2 regions of the Geobacter sp. DSM 9736 genome follow, and region 1 is predicted to be linked to the other one. Evidence: riboswitches for the same ligand, from Rfam matches in the RefSeq annotation. Region 1 holds a riboswitch; the other holds the start of a gene.
What was found. A riboswitch is a leader RNA that binds a small molecule or an ion and turns the genes downstream of it on or off. The one in region 1 is predicted to bind S-adenosylmethionine.
Positions count from the first base shown of each region.

Region 2: another riboswitch for S-adenosylmethionine. It lies ahead of CFB04_RS16680 (homoserine O-acetyltransferase); the one in region 1 lies ahead of CFB04_RS02985 (PLP-dependent aspartate aminotransferase family protein).

Region 1 is NZ_LT896716.1:641,625-649,923, forward strand. It holds gene treY (malto-oligosyltrehalose synthase) at 1-2,660, shown strand, start outside; gene glgX (glycogen debranching protein GlgX) at 2,884-5,106, shown strand; SAM riboswitch class I at 5,232-5,336, shown strand; gene CFB04_RS02985 (PLP-dependent aspartate aminotransferase family protein) at 5,408-6,547, shown strand; gene CFB04_RS02990 (PLP-dependent aspartate aminotransferase family protein) at 6,610-7,743, shown strand; gene CFB04_RS02995 (hypothetical protein) at 7,993-8,299, shown strand, end outside.
Region 2 is NZ_LT896716.1:3,700,131-3,708,429, reverse strand. It holds gene CFB04_RS16695 (YifB family Mg chelatase-like AAA ATPase) at 1-1,062, shown strand, start outside; gene CFB04_RS18155 (hypothetical protein) at 1,066-1,230, opposite strand; gene sucC (ADP-forming succinate--CoA ligase subunit beta) at 1,518-2,696, shown strand; gene sucD (succinate--CoA ligase subunit alpha) at 2,725-3,609, shown strand; SAM riboswitch class I at 3,689-3,790, shown strand; gene CFB04_RS16680 (homoserine O-acetyltransferase) at 3,886-4,986, shown strand; gene CFB04_RS16675 (GPMC system MBL fold metallohydrolase) at 5,053-5,811, shown strand; gene CFB04_RS16670 (GPMC system transcriptional regulator) at 5,899-8,299, shown strand, end outside.

The DNA of each region.
Region 1 (8,299 bases):
TGTGCGTCGAGAGCAGCGAGAATCTATGGTGGCAGGATCTGCTTGAAAACGGCATAGCGTCGCCCCGTGCATCCTATTTCGATGTCAACTGGCAGCCGGTGAAGCGCGACCTCACCAACAAGGTGCTTCTGCCGGTTCTCGGGGCGCAGTTCGGCCGGATACTGGAAAACAAGGAGCTGTGGCTGGTGTATCAGGAAGGGGCCTTCTATGTTTATTACTACGACCACCGGCTTCCCCTGTCTCCCGAATCGTACCCGCTGATCCTGTCCCACAGGCTGGAGGAACTGGGGGAGAGCCTTCCTGAAGCAGAGAGGGAAGCCCTGGAGGACCTGCAGAGCGTCATTGCTGCCTTCGAACGCCTGCCATCGGGGGCAGGGGGGGACGAAGGTGCCGTGGCGGAGCGCATGCGTGAAAAGGAAGTCACCAAGCGACGGTTGTGGAAGCTCTGCTGCGACAACCCTCCGATAAGGGAGTTCATCGACCGGAACGTGGAGATATTCAACGGCATCAAGGGGGAGCCCTCATCGTTCGGTCTCCTGGAGCGTCTTCTTCTTCAGCAGTCCTTCCGCATCGCCCACTGGAGAGTGGCTACGGAGGAGATCAACTACCGCCGTTTTTTCGACATCAACGCTCTCGGCGCGATCCGGGTCGAGCTGGCCCCCGTATTCGAGGAGGTACACCGCCTGGTCCTCGATCTCATAACCAGGGGGAGGGTGTCGGGGCTGCGGGTGGACCATGCCGATGGCCTCTATAATCCGGGAAAATACTTCCATCAGCTCCAGTTTGCGTGCTTCCAGAAGCTGTGGCTTCACCACAATTCACCCGGTCAATCTCCGGACGATTGCACGGAATTGCGTCAGGAGGCGGCATCGGCGTACCAGCAGCTTGTGGAGGCGGACCCTCATTACAAACCCTTCTACGTGGTGGGAGAGAAGATACTGCTGCAGAACGAGTCGATGCCGAAAAACTGGTCTATTCACGGGGAAACGGGATACTCCTTCATCAACAGCATCAACCACCTCTGCGTCCACGGGGAAAGCCTGGAGACATTCGACACATTTTATCGGAACTTCACCGGAATCCAGGACAACTTCCGCAGGATGTTGTACGACAAGAAAAAGCTCGTCATGTACTCCTCCATGGCAAGCGAAGTGAACACTCTGGGGCACCGCCTGAGCAGCATTGCGGAGAACAACAGGCATACCCGGGACTTCACCCTCTACAGCCTGATCAAGGCGCTCGCCGAGGTGATCGCCTATTTCCCCGTCTACCGTACCTACACCAACTCCCTGCTGGTGACGGAAACCGACAGAGAGCAGATACATCGGGCCGTTGACAGGGCGCAGCGCAAGGCCCGCGGCATCGATCCCTCCGTGTTCGGCTTCGTGCGGGACGTACTGACGCTGCAGTTCTACGATGAAATGGAGGATGAGCACAAGTTTCAGTGGCTCGATTTCGTGATGAGGTTCCAGCAGATCACCGGGCCGGTCATGGCCAAAGGCATGGAGGACACGACATTCTATGTCTACAACAGGCTGATCTCCCTGAATGAGGTGGGGGGTGATCTGGACAGTTTCGGCCTTTCCATCGCCGACTTCCATTCGACCAACATCGAGCGGGTGAACCATGCACCTCACGGGATGCTCGCTTCCTCCACCCATGACACGAAAAGGAGTGAGGACGTCCGGGCAAGGATAAACGTTCTCACCGAGATCCCGGACGAATGGATCGGTGCCGTATCCCGCTGGAGCCGCACGAACCGTAAGCACAAGAAGCTTGTGGATGATGAACTGGTTCCCAATGCCAACAAGGAGTATCACCTCTATCAGACCCTTGTGGGGTCCTGGCCGCTCAACAGCGATGATCCCGCCGTATTCGCAAGCTTCAGTGGCAGAATCAGGGAGTACATGCTGAAGGCGCTGCGGGAAGCGAAAGAGCGCACGAGCTGGATAAACCCGAACGAGCAGTACGAACAGGGAATACTTTCCTTCATCGATGCAATACTCTCCGACAGGACTTTCCTCGACGACATGAAGCTGTTCATCGGGCCGGTGGCCCTGTGCGGGATGTATTCATCCCTTTCCGCAACGCTCCTGAAGATGACCTGCCCGGGGGTGCCCGATTTCTATCAGGGAAGCGAGCTGTGGGACCTGCGGCTGGTCGATCCCGACAACCGGCAGCCGGTGGATTACGAGCGCAGGGCAAACCTTCTGCGGCAGATACAGGGGATGGAGAAGGAGGCGGGGGCGCGGGCGGTCGCCGAAAGGCTTGCGGAGAAGATGGAGGACGGAAGGATAAAGCTTTTCCTGATCCACAAGCTGTTGCAGTTCCGCCTCGCCCACCAGGATATCTTCCGTGCCGGAGACTACAAGCCCCTGGAGGCGACCGGGAAGGGCGACCATCTCTGCGTCTTTTCCCGGACATGGGGAGTGGAGGAGATTGTCGTCGTAGCTCCCCGGTTCTTTTCCCGGCTTACCACCAACGGAAAAAGGAAGCCGTGGGGGGGACAGGTAGGGGAAGACGCATCCTTTTCCGTCCCCGGTGGGGGGAGGTACCGCAACATATTCACCGATGAAATTCATGACTCGGAAACGGGTATTCTTCCAGTTGCTGATCTTCTCACTGTTTTTCCCGTCGCCCTTCTTGCGAAGGAACGATAGCCTCACACTGCTTACAGCACCCAGGTTGTTCAAAAACAGACAGATCGACGCACCCGCAGGAGCGACCGCGGAGGCGTAGCGGCGCTACGCCGCACATTTTCGCTTGCTAAAGTGGACCGCAGCTTTAAGCGCCCGAAGGGTGAGGCCGCAGGCCGAAGTCACAAGGAAGCGACGAGGACGGCGGCGAGATGGCTGTTTTTCAACAACCTCTCAGGAGGGTCACATGAAGGTATGGCCGGGTAAACCTTATCCCCTTGGGGCCACATGGGACGGCTTCGGCGTCAACTTCGCCATCTTCGCCGAAAATGCGGATCGGGTGGAACTCTGCCTCTTCGATTCCCCGGAGGTCGATACAGAGACCGCCCGAATCGAGATGACCGAGCGAACGGACCAGGTCTGGCATGTATACCTCCGGGAGTCGCAGCCGGGGCAGCTCTACGGATATCGGGTCCACGGCCCTTTCCTGCCGGAGGAGGGGTTGCGATTCAATCCGAACAAGCTCCTCATAGACCCGTATGCCAAAGCGCTGGCCGGAGACGTGCTCTGGGACGACAGCCTCTTCGGCTACACCATGGGGGCGGAGAATGCGGACCTTTCCTTCGACCCCCGCAACAGCGCCAGGGGAGTGCCGAAGTCGGTGGTGGTGGACCAGACCTTCGACTGGGAGGGGGACCGGCTGCTACGCAACCCGTGGCACGAAACCATCATCTACGAAATGCACGTCAAGGGTTTCACCATGCGCCATCCGGATATCCCGTCGGAGCTGCGGGGGACCTATTCGGGGATTATTTCGCCTGCTTCGCTCTCCTATCTCAGGTCGCTGGGGGTGACCGCCGTGGAACTCATGCCGGTGCACCAGTTCGTATCGGACCGGATCCTGGAGGACCAGGGGCTCTCGAACTACTGGGGGTACAATACCATCGCCTATTTCGCCCCTGCCGTCCAGTATGCGAGCATCGGGCTCATCGGCAAGCAGGTTGCCGAATTCAAGCACATGGTGAAGACCCTCCACCGGGAGGGATTCGAGGTGATCCTGGACGTCGTGTACAACCACACAGCCGAAGGGAACCACTTGGGGCCGACCCTTTCGTTCCGGGGAATCGACAACCGGAGCTATTACCATCTCATGCCGGAGCGTCGCTATTACCTCGATTTCACCGGAACCGGCAACACCCTCTGCACCAACCACCCGCGGGTGCTCCAGCTCATCATGGACAGCCTTCGCTACTGGGTGCAGGAGATGCACGTGGACGGCTTCCGGTTCGACCTCGCTTCCGCGCTGGCGAGGGAACTCCATGAGGTGGACAAACTCTCCTCCTTCTTCGACATCATTCATCAGGATCCCGTCCTCTCCCAGGTAAAACTGATTGCGGAGCCGTGGGACGTAGGTCTGGGCGGGTATCAGGTGGGGAACTTTCCGGTCCTCTGGACCGAGTGGAACGGCCGGTATCGCGACACCGCCCGGCGCTTCTGGCGAAGCGACGAGGGGCAGATGTACGATATGTGCTACCGCCTCACCGGCAGCAGCGATTTATATACCCGGGAAGGAAAACGCCCCTACGCGAGCATCAACTTCATCACCTGCCACGACGGCTTCACGCTACACGACCTGGTGAGTTACAACGAAAAGCACAACGAAGCCAATCTCCAGGGAAACAGCGACGGACCGGACGACAACCTGAGCTGGAACTGCGGAGTAGAGGGGCCTACGGAGGACCAGGCGGTTCGCTCGCTGCGGAACCGCCAGAAGCGGAACTTCCTGGCGACACTCCTTCTTTCCCAGGGGGTTCCGATGATTCAGGCCGGAGACGAAATCGGCCGGACGCAGAAGGGGAACAACAACACTTACTGTCAGGACAACGAGCTGTCCTGGATAGACTGGAATCTGGACGACGAGCGGCGGACGCTGATGGAGTTCACCAGGCTTCTCATCCAGATCCGCAAGAGCCACCCGGTGTTCCGCCGCCGCAATTTTTTCCAGGGAAAGAACGTCCGCAGTTCGGAGATAAAGGACCTGACATGGTTTTATTCCACGGGTGAAGAGGTTGCGTTCGACCGGAGCGATTTCAACATGCGCTGCTTCGGTCTGCGCCTCGCGGGGGACGCTCTGGAGGATGTGGATTCGGAAGGGAACTATCTTAAAGACGACACGTTCCTCATCCTTCTGAACGCCCACGTGGAAGCAGTCCCCTTCGTCCTTCCGGCCCGCAGCGATTCAGTTCGTTGGGAACTGGTGTTCGATACCGCCGACCCGATCGGCAGGGAAAGTATCGTGGGCAGGCTTAGCCAAGGGGAGCTATACACGATACAGGACCCGGAGGAGAAGGGGGGAGTACTTACCATGAGGCGGGGAGAAGTCTTCAACCTGGAGCCGCGCTCGCTGGCTCTTTTTCGTCACAGGCTCACATCTGAACACTCGGTGCTGGGAGACCGGGTTCTTGTATGAAAACAAGGAGGTTTGCTGCAGGTAGAGGTGGTGATTCTTTAGCGGATCGCAAAATAATCTGTTGACAAGAAAAAAAAGATACTTTACCGTTTGAGTACAAAAAAGGGCATACGCCCACAAGCAATTTCTTATCAAGAGCGACCGAGGGACAGGCCTGATGACGTCGCGGCAACCTCCCGTCAGGGAAGGTGCCAATTCCTGCGGAACCAGACGGTTCCGGGAGATAAGGAAGAGCGATGCACCTCCAGGTGTACAATCCTCTTCCAACCCCGGAAGGGGATTTTTCATTTTGGAGGCAACAATGAACATCGCTACCCAGGCAGCACAGATCGGACTCGATTGGGACACCCGCACCGGCGCGGTCACCGTCCCCGTCTATCAGACGGCAACCTTCCGCCACCCCGGGCTAGGGCAGAGCACCGGCTATGATTATTCCCGCTCGGGGAATCCTACCCGCCAGGCTCTTGAGGAGGGAATCGCACGTCTCGACGGCGGCGCGAGAGGCTTCGCCTACGCATCGGGGATGGCCGCCATCGCCAATATCCTCCTCCTTTTCAAAAGCGGCGATCATATCGTCGTCACCGAGGATCTCTATGGCGGTACCTGCCGGCTCTTCGACCAGATCCTCACCCAGTACGGCCTCGCCTTCACCTACGTCGATACGAGCGACACCGCGGCTGTACGCGAAGCGATCCGCCCCGAGACAAAGGCGCTCTTCGTGGAGTCCCTCACCAACCCGCTTCTCAAGGTTGCCGACATTGCCGCCCTCTCAGCCATTTGCCGCCAGCGGGGGCTTCTCTGTATCGTTGATAACACATTCCTTACCCCGTACCTTCTGCGCCCGCTGGATCTTGGGGCGGACATCACCGTCTACAGCGGCACCAAATACCTCTCGGGACATAACGACACCGTTTCAGGTCTGGCGGTGGTGAAAGACCCGACCCTTGCCGAGCGGGTCTACTTCCATCAGAATTCTGTGGGGGCAGTGCTGGGGCCGCAGGATTCCTGGCTAACGATTCGCGGCATGAAGACCCTTTCTGTGCGCCTCGACCGTCAGCAGGAGAACGCCCTGCGGATCGCGGAGTGGCTTTCCGGTCATCCGAAGATCAGAAAGGTGTACTATCCGGGGCTCGCAGAACATCCCGGCCACGATCTCCTGAAGAAGCAGGCGCGCGGATTCGGGGCGATGATCGCCTTTGAGGTGGAGAGCCCCGATCAGGTGGAGCCGTTACTTATGAAGACCGATGTGATATCCTTCGCCGAAAGTCTCGGAGGGGTCGAGACCCTAATCACCTTTCCGCAGGTCCAGACTCATGCGGACATTCCCCCCGAGGTGCGTACGCGGCTGGGCATAAACGACGTGCTCCTGAGGCTTTCGGTGGGGATCGAGGACGCAGACGACCTGATCGCCGACCTGGCCCAGGCATTGGCAGGCTATTGAGAATAGGTCTAATAGGTCCTATGAGACCTATAGGACCTATCAGTTCAGGAGGAATCATCAGCATGAAAATTGGCACCCGCATCATCCACACCGGAGAAACCGACGAAAGGACAGGGGCCGTTTCGGTCCCGATCTACCAGACCTCGACCTTCGCCCAGAAGTCGGTTGACCATTTCGGAAAATATGACTATGCACGCTCTGACAACCCCACGAGGGAAGCCGTGGAGGAGGCCGTGGCGCAGTTGGAGGGGGGGAGCAGAGGCTTTGCCTTTGCCTCGGGAATGGCGGCCATCTCTTCCGCGCTTCTCCTCTTCTCGCCGGGGGATCACCTGGTTGTCTGCGAGGATGTCTACGGCGGGACCTTCCGCGTCCTGACCCAGCTCTTTTCGCGTCTCGGAATCGAATCGACCTTTGTGGATGCGACCGACCCGGCAGCCATAGAGGCTGCATTCAAGCCCCACACGAAAGGGCTCTTCCTGGAGACCCCCTCGAATCCCCTCATGAAGATCATCGATCTGGCTGCTGCTTCCCGCATTGCAAAGGCACACGGCGCCATTACCCTGGTGGACAACACCTTCATGACTCCGTACCTGCAGCGCCCCCTGGAGCTTGGTTGCGACTTGGTGCTTCACAGCGGCACCAAGTTCCTCAACGGCCACAGCGACGTCATCTGCGGCTTTGCAGTCGTTGGGGACGCCGAACTCGGGAAGCGCATCCGCTTCATCCAGAATGCCTTCGGGGCGGTCCTCGGCCCTCAGGATTCTTGGCTTGTGCTTCGCGGGTTGAAGACCCTGAAGGTCCGTATGGAGGAGAGCCAGCGGGGTGCCGAAAAGATCGCACGGTGGCTTGCGGGAGAGAAACGGGTGGACCAGGTGTTCTACCCTGGCTTAAAGGATCATCCAGGATTTGACGTCCACTCCCGTCAGGCTTCCGGCCCGGGCGCCGTGCTCTCCTTCACTCTCGATTCGCTGGAGACTACGCGCCGGCTCCTGGAGGGGATGCGGCTTGCCTCCTTCGCCGTAAGCCTTGGTGGCGTGGAGAGCATCATTTCCTATCCTGCAAAAATGTCGCATGCCGCCATGCCTCCGGCCGAGCGGGCGGCCCGTGGTATCGGAGATAACCTGGTAAGACTTTCCGTTGGTCTGGAGGATGCGGAGGATCTTATAGAAGAAATGGACCGCCTCATCAACTGCTAGCGCGGCGCCATATTCGCGCCCTTCCGCCGTCGGTTCCTCCTCCTGCTCCTCGACGTAGCGCCGCTACGTCTGCGGGCCATCGGTCGTCACCGACGACGGAATCATCGCGAATCTGGCGCCGCACTAAACTTACTCGCCCTTCCGCCGCCGGTTCCTCCTCCTGCTCCTCGATGTTGCACTGCTGTCTCACGTCTGTTGATGTCGCAGCCCTCAAAGCCTCTGGTATACTTGAGGTGAGGAGGGCATGCTATGGCCACCGAGGATCTTGCATCGTATCTGAATGACCACCTGGCAGGCTCCGTGACGGCGCTTGAGCTGTTCGACTTCCTTATCAAGAAACAGGAGGGGACTGCGGCCGGGCAGGTCCTGACCAGGCTTCGGGAGGAGGTCGCGGCTGACCGGCGCGAGCTTGAAGCGCTCATGCTCCGGCTCGATATCTCACAGAGCCGCACCCGGAAGGCGACCGCATACCTTGGAGAGAAGTTCTCGGAGCTGAAGCTTCGGGGGGACGATCCTTCAGGAAACTATCATCTCCTTCAGACTTTGGATGTGCTTT
Region 2 (8,299 bases), 900 kb from region 1:
GTAACAGAACTGGCCGAGGTGGTTCAATTCCTGAACGGCGAGCTGGATTTGAATCCGCACCGTGTCGACGTTCAGTCGCTATTCCGGCAGAACGCAGAATATGGGGATGATTTTTCCGAGGTGAAAGGCCAGGAGCACGCGAAGCGCGCCCTGGAGGTCGCGGCCAGCGGTGGGCACAACATCCTGATGATCGGCCCTCCCGGCTCCGGCAAAACCATGCTGGCCCGACGTATTCCCTCCATCCTCCCCCCAATGTCCTTCGACGAAGCAATCGAAACGACCAAGGTCTATAGCGTCATGGGACTGCTCGACAGAGACAAGGCTCTTATCGCCAGCCGTCCCTTCCGCTCGCCTCATCATACCATATCCGATATCGGACTGATCGGCGGCGGCAACTCCCCGAGGCCCGGGGAAGTCTCCCTATCCCACAACGGCGTGCTCTTCCTCGACGAGCTTCCGGAATTCAAGAAACATGTCCTGGAGGTGCTACGCCAACCGCTGGAGGATGGGCGGGTCACCATCTCCCGTGCCCTCACCTCGATGACCTACCCCTCCCGCTTCATGCTGGTCAGCGCGCTCAACCCTTGCCCCTGCGGCTATCTCGGCGATCCCCTTCATCAGTGCTCCTGCACACCGATCATGGTGCAGCGGTACCGTTCCCGGATTTCGGGGCCGCTGCTCGACCGGATCGACATCCACATCGAGGTTCCTGGTGTCAAGTATCGTGATCTCTCCGACAGCCGTGATGGGGAAACCTCGATTGACATCGGCAAGCGGGTGGAGCAGTCAAGGCTTCTCCAGCAGGAGCGGTTCAGGGGCACCAAAGTACACTGCAACTCGCAGATGACGCCACGCCTCATCAAGAAGCACTGCGAACTCGACGAAGCAGGACACCGCCTGCTCGAACTAGTCACGGACCGCCTCGGCCTCTCCGCGCGCTCCTATAACAGGATCCTCAAGGTTTCACGGACCATAGCCGACCTGGCGGGGAGCGATCGAATCCGCGACAACCACATATCGGAAGCTATCCAGTATCGTAGTCTCGACCGGAAAACCGAGTAACCGCTACGCCCGCATCCTCTCCCTTACGACCGAATGGTGCCCCCGGTCGGCGTCATGAGCATGCGCCACGTCATGGGCCGCCTTCTTGCTCCTCAGCCATTCCGTTATCGCTCCACAGCCGTCCGTGCATTCAGGAAGATATTCATAGTCGGTGTTGTCGAAATCCATCGCCCCCCCCTCTCCCGTTGCAGCCGCTCTCATTGCAGAACAGCGGCTGTACGTCAATTGTACCAGCTCGGAAGGGCGGTTCAAGGCGTGGTACTGCTTACCTAATCACCCCGATTGACTATGACCGCAGGCATGATACCTAATAAGAATAATCATGAACAAAAGCTAAAGGCACTTCTACAAGAAGGCGATACACTGTTAGGCGGAGGAAACGTTAAAAAGTTCTTGCCCCGCCATCACATTATGATATAGATAAAAAAATTTATTATGACTAAAACGGAGAAGCCATGAATATCCATGAATACCAAGCGAAGGAAATTCTCAGCTCCTACGGCATACCGGTCCCCCGCGGTCGCGTAGCCCTCACCTCCGACCAGGTCGAGAGGACGGCTAAGGAGATGGGGGGACGGTGCGTCGTCAAGGCACAGATTTATGCGGGGGGAAGGGGAAAAGGAGGAGGTGTAAAGCTGGTCCATCACCCCGAGCAGGCCCAGGAACTCGGCAAGGAACTGTTCGGCCGCAGGCTGGTAACGCCGCAGACAGGGCCGGAAGGGCTGCGGGTACGACGGATCCTAGTGGAAGAGGCGGTGGAGATTGCACGCGAGTTCTACCTCTCCATAACCCTTGACAGAGAGACATCCCGCTACTGCCTCATCGCTTCGGCGGAAGGAGGGGTGGAAATAGAAGAGGTGGCTAGACGCTCGCCGGACAAGATACATGTTCTTACCATCGACCCCTATACGGGACTGCGCCCCTATCAGGCAAGGAAAATCGCCATCGCTCTAGGTCTCAAGGGAAGCATCTGCGAGGACTGCGTGGAGCTCATCCTCAACCTGTACCGCTGCGCCCTGGAGAAGGACTGCTTCCTCGTAGAGATAAACCCTCTGGTTATCACCAAGGCGGGCTGGCTGATGGCAATGGACGCCAAGATCAACTTCGACGACAACGCGATGTTCCGGCACCGGGAATACCCGGACATGCTCGATTATTCCCAGCTCGATACGCTGGAGATCAATGCGAGCAAGTATGACCTCTCCTACATAAAGCTCCAGGGCAACGTAGGATGCATGGTCAACGGAGCGGGCCTCGCCATGGCAACTCTGGACGTCCTCAAGGAATTCGGTGCCGAACCGGCGAATTTCCTGGATGTAGGGGGTGGAGCAACGCGGGAGAAGGTAGCGGAAGCCTTCAAGATCATCCTTCAGGACGCCGACGTCAAAGGAGTATTCGTCAACATCTTCGGCGGCATCATGCGCTGCGACATCATAGCACAGGGGATCATCGAAGCCGCCTCGGAGGTTCACTGCACACTTCCGATAGTGGTACGGATGGACGGTTCGCAGGTGGAAGAAGGAAAGAAACTGCTTCTTGAATCAGGGCTGAATGTACAGGTGGGGGAAAACCTGGGGGATGGCGCTGCCAGAATAGTAGCAATGCTCAATCACGACAAGCACGAGGAAGCCTGAAACGCACCATCAGACAGGAGAGAATGCAATGGCGATATTATTGAACAGTGAATCAAAGGTTCTCGTGCAGGGCATAACCGGCCGCAGCGGCCTCTTCCACACCCAGCAGTGCCGCGATTACGGCACCAAGATAGTCGCCGGGGTAACCCCGGGCAGGGGTGGCGTACACATCGAGGGGATTCCGGTGTTCGATACCGTCGAGGAAGCCGTGCATTACACGCAAGCGACGGTCTCCATGATTTTCGTTCCGCCCCCTGCTGCCGCAGACGCCATACTGGAAGCGGCAGATGCAGGAATAGACCTCGCTGTGTGCATCACCGAGGGGATTCCGGTGCGCGACATGGTACAGGCCCGGCGAATACTTGACGGGAAAAAGATGAAGCTGATCGGCCCCAACTGCCCAGGTGTCATCACTCCCGGGCAGTGCAAGGTAGGCATCATGCCGGGATACATTCACAAGCCGGGTAAAATCGGCGTCGTGTCCCGCAGCGGAACGCTCACCTATGAGGCGGTAAAGCAGTTGACCGAAGTGGGTCTAGGCCAGTCTACCTGCGTCGGCATCGGAGGTGATCCCATCATCGGATTGAAGTTCATCGACGTATTGAAGCACTTCAATGAGGATGAAGAAACCGAGGGTGTTTTCATGATCGGAGAGATCGGCGGCGGGGCAGAAGAAGAAGCTGCTGAATGGATCCGGGAAAACATGAAAAAGCCGGTCGGTGCTTTCATCGCAGGAGTTACCGCCCCTCCGGGCAAAAGAATGGGGCATGCGGGGGCGATCATCACGGGCGGCAAGGGAAAAGCTGAAGACAAGATAAGAACTTTACAGGAATGTGGAGTCACGGTGTCGCAGAGTCCGACAAGGATGGGGCACGCCATGCTCCATGCTCTCGGACGAAAGGAGAAAAAATAGAGGAAGCAGGTGCCGCTGGTTTTCCGTTGACAAAGGCGCCGCCCTTTCGTTATTCTTCCCGCACAATTGAATACTCGCTTTCTTATAAAGAGTGGTGGAGGGATAGGCCCTGCGAAGCCACAGCAACCGGTCCGCCAGCGGACGCCAGGTGCTAAATCCTGCCGAAAGGCAAAGATGAGAAAGGCGCTGAACTGCCCATCCTGCCCCAAAGCCCCTTTTCATCATGAAAAGGGGCTTTTTTGTCGCTTGGAACCTACCTGACCAGACTGGAACTAAATGTACACCGGAATCGTTGAACCTCAATCCATAACCTTCGATGTAGACCTGCGACTGGAGAGCGGGCGGATTCTCGGCCCCATAACCCTTGCTTACGAGACCTACGGCGAACTGAACAGGGATCGGACCAATGCCATCCTCGTCACTCATGCATGGACAGGCAGTGCGCATCTGGCCGGAAGATACAACGCCGATGAAGCAAAGCCGGGATGGTGGGACGCTGTCGTCGGGCCGGGACGGCTGCTGGATACCGACCGCTACTGTGTAATCTGCTCCAACGTAATAGGCTCGTGCTACGGCTCGACCGGCCCGGCCTCCATCAATCCGAAAACCGGAAAGAAATACAACCTGTCCTTTCCGGTGGTCACGGTACGGGACATGGTGCGGGCGCAGAAACTCCTGATAGATCATCTTGGAATCGATAAGCTGCTGACCGTTCTCGGCGGCAGCATGGGAGGCATGCAGGCCCTGGAATGGGCAATCTGCTTTCCAGATCGTGTTGCTTCGGCCATTGCCCTCGCTACGACGCCCCGCCCATCCGCGCAGGCCATCGCCATGAACGCGGTGGCCAGATGGGCCATATTCAACGACCCAAGCTGGAAGAAGGGAGAGTACCGGAAGAATCCGAAGGACGGCCTGGCGCTGGCCCGCGGGATAGGACACATCACCTTTCTCTCCGATGAATCGATGACTGCCAAATTCGGCCGACGTTTTTCGGCGAAGGATGGGCAGTTCGACTTCTTCGGCCAGTTCGAAGTCGAAAGATATCTTACCTACAATGGCTACAACTTCGTCGATCGCTTCGACACCAACTCCTTTCTTTATCTGGCCAAGGCTCTGGATCTCTACGATGCGGCATTGGGATGCGACAGCCTGCATGAAGCTTTCGCGCCGGTACAGGTCCCCATCCAGTTCTTCGCCTTCACTTCCGACTGGCTCTACCCCCCTTATCAGACCGAGGAAATGGTGCAGGCCCTCCACGACCTGAAGAAAGACGCGGAATACCATCTGATCCCCTCTTCCTACGGCCATGATGCATTTCTGCTCGAACATGAGACCTTCGCGCCGCTCATACGTGCGTTTCTGGACAGGCTTGGCTAGCCGCGGCCCCCTTGCCTCCCCCTCTTTCTCATGGTATTTTCAGCGTATGCCTCGCAAGGAAGTACCATGAAAATCACCATACTCGGCAGCGGCACCTCCACCGGCGTCCCGATGGTCGGCTGCCGCTGCAATGTCTGCACCTCCACCGATCGACGCGACAAGCGTACAAGAGCTTCTATCCTCGTCGAAACCGAGGGACACTACCTCCTCGTCGACACTTCGACCGACCTGAGGAAGCAGGCCATACGCGCGGGAATTCCCCATATCGATGCAGTCTTCTTCACTCACGCCCATGCCGATCACATCCATGGCATAGATGACATGAGAGGATTTCATTTCATACATAAGAGGGTGATTCCCTGTTATGGGGAGAGGGAAACAATGGAAGCGATCATGGAGAAGTTCCCCTACATCTTTGACGGACTGGAACGGGCCGGCTATGCAAAGCTACTCCAACCTCACATCATTGAAGGCCCCGTAGCCCTTGCCGGATGCAGGATCACACCGGTCCCCCTTCGGCACGGCTCGATGCCCGCTACCGGCTACAGGTTCAACGATGCCGCGTACCTCACCGACTGCAGCCTGATTCCGGACACGTCGCTTCCCCTCCTCGAAAACCTCGAACTCCTAATCATCGACGGTCTGCGCTACACACCGCATCCGCATCATTTCAACATCGACGGCGCACTGGATATGGTCCGGAAGCTTAACCCCAAGCGGGCAATCCTGACCCACCTTACCCACGAAGTCCCATACAGTGATGGCCGCAATCTACCCCCCGGCATCGAGCTGGCCTACGATGGCCTCTCCATCGACTGCTCCTAGAGCCCCAGCCCTCTCCCACCTTGACACCACCTGAAGATTTCTTTACAGTGACCCTTCAGTGTAAAAATTTACTCAGCGAGAGCACACATGAAACGGCAACTTGTCCGTCTGCAGGAAAAAATCGAAGGGTATGGCAAGGAAAACCTTACCGAGATGCTGCACAGCGTCGTGGAAGGAATACGGACCGTCACGGGACGTGAAAGGGTGCGGGCGTATCTTGAGGATCTTACCCGCGGCTCTCTAACCTGCAGCTACGCTGCCGGGCCCTTTGCGAGCGAAGTGCGGGAAGTCACCTTTCCCATCATCTCCCGCTCGGCAATGGTTTCCAGCGTTTTTGCATCACAATATGCCACCGAATTCAGGGATACCCTGGGGCACGGCCCGGCACAGGACCGGGAATTCTGTTCAAGGTTCAACATCGCCTCGTCATATTTGATTCCGGTTACCAGCTACGGAAAATCGATAGGAGTGGTATGCATTGACCAGGACCAGCCGGGCGAAGTGCTCGGCGCCCGCGAAAAGTCATTGCTCAACGAGTTCGTCACCGGCATCGCCGATCGCATTGACCACGCCAGGATATACCATCAGCAGCTCCTGCTGGCCCGCAGGGTGGATGAATATAAAAAACGGGAAGCAGCAGGGTTCATGGTGAGATCCGCCGTCCGGCTCATCGACCGCCTGACCCTTGCCTCGGTGCTTGTCCCCTCCCATCACAGCAGCCAGGGTGCGCTGGAAATTCTTGCAAGCTATTCGGAAGATGTAGAGATGAAGGCTCTTTACGACCAGCAGGGGGCTATCGATCTGCAAAAGGGGAAGTCCCTCATATCTCAGTACGTAAGGGATGACGGGGTCATCTCTGACGACCGCCTGCTGCGCCCGATCTTTATTGCGGACCTCACACAGCACACCCTTCAAAAGCGCGCCTTAACGGAGCAGATGGCACTCCGCTCCCTCTACGTGGTTCCGCGTTACGAGCCTGCCACGAGGAAGGTCATCTGCCTCGTAAACTATTTCACCCGCGAAGTCTACCGGTTCTCCGATTTTGAAATGGGGCTCCTGCAGACACACGCCGAAATGGTGGAGCGAGCGATCCACGAAATAGGGGGCGAGCACCTGGAGATAAAGGTGCTGGCGGAAATAACACACCTCCTCCAGCAACGGAATGAGGGGCTCCACTCTTTCCTCACCAAGGTGCTTTCAAAGGCGACGGAACTGATCGGCGCCGATACCGGCAGCATCGCGATCGTGGAGGAGCGCGAAGGGGGGAAATGGCTTGTCGTGGAAGATGAGCAGGGCAGCATTGTCGGAGCCAAAAACAAGGAATGGCTCAAGAAATACATCCCGCCGTTCAGAATTGGCGGCCATGAACTTCCTGCCGAAGAGCGAAGCCTGACCGGGTATGTGGCCTGGTCAAAGCAGCCGAAGATCATCAGCCATGTAGAAGAGGAACAGCAGGGGGCACAGTTTCACCGATCAATGAACGAGCTTATCAAGAGCGAGATGGCTGTCCCGATAATCTGCGACGACGAAGTCATTGCGGTCGTCTGCCTCAACTCCCTCTCCCCCAACTATTTTACGGAAGAGCACAAGCAGATCCTCCAGATCATCGACAGGCTGACGGCCCGGCACATCTCGGACATCCAGCGTATCGACCGGCTTCAGAGCGAAGTCACCAGGCTGCAGACCGACGTCGCATATAAAGATCCGCAGATCTCCTCCTACCGCCTCGGAAACATCATCGGCAACAGCCGGAAGGCCCAGGAGATAGTCGACTTCATCAACACCGTATCAGTCCCCCTGTTCAACAGGATCGCGCTTTGGAGCAAGAATGTTCTTCGTGAAGCCACCATAGGCCTGCCGTCAATCCTGGTGCTCGGGGAAACAGGTTCGGGAAAGGAATTCTTCTTCAACAACCTCTACAACAAGCTGAACGAGATGTACCGCGACGAAATCAATCCTACCGGAGAGCTGCCCGTCAAGAAAACAAATATAGCCGCTTACAGCGGAGAATTGACTTACTCGGAGCTGTTCGGTCACAAAAAAGGAGCATTCACCGGCGCATACAGCGACAGGAAAGGTATTTTGGAGGAAGCCCACGGGGGTATAGTCTTTCTCGACGAGATCGGGGATGCGGACCCCAAGACTCAGGTGCAGCTGCTACGATTCCTCGACAATGGGGGGTTCATCAGGCTCGGCGACAATCAGGACCGGTTCAGTCGCGTGCTGGTAGTGGCCGCCACAAATCGCAATCTCATGGATGAAATCAGCAAGGGGAACTTCCGTGAGGATCTCTACCACCGGCTCTCGGAACTTTCCGTAAAGGTCCCCTCCCTTAACGAGCGGCATGAGGACATACCGGACCTCGCAACGCATTTCCTTGGTAAGCTCTACAGGACCTACTGGAGCAAAGATGATTCCAGGGAAACACAGCCTGTTCTTACCGAAGAGGCAAAGCGGGTGCTGGTAGCGCACAGCTACAAGGGGAACA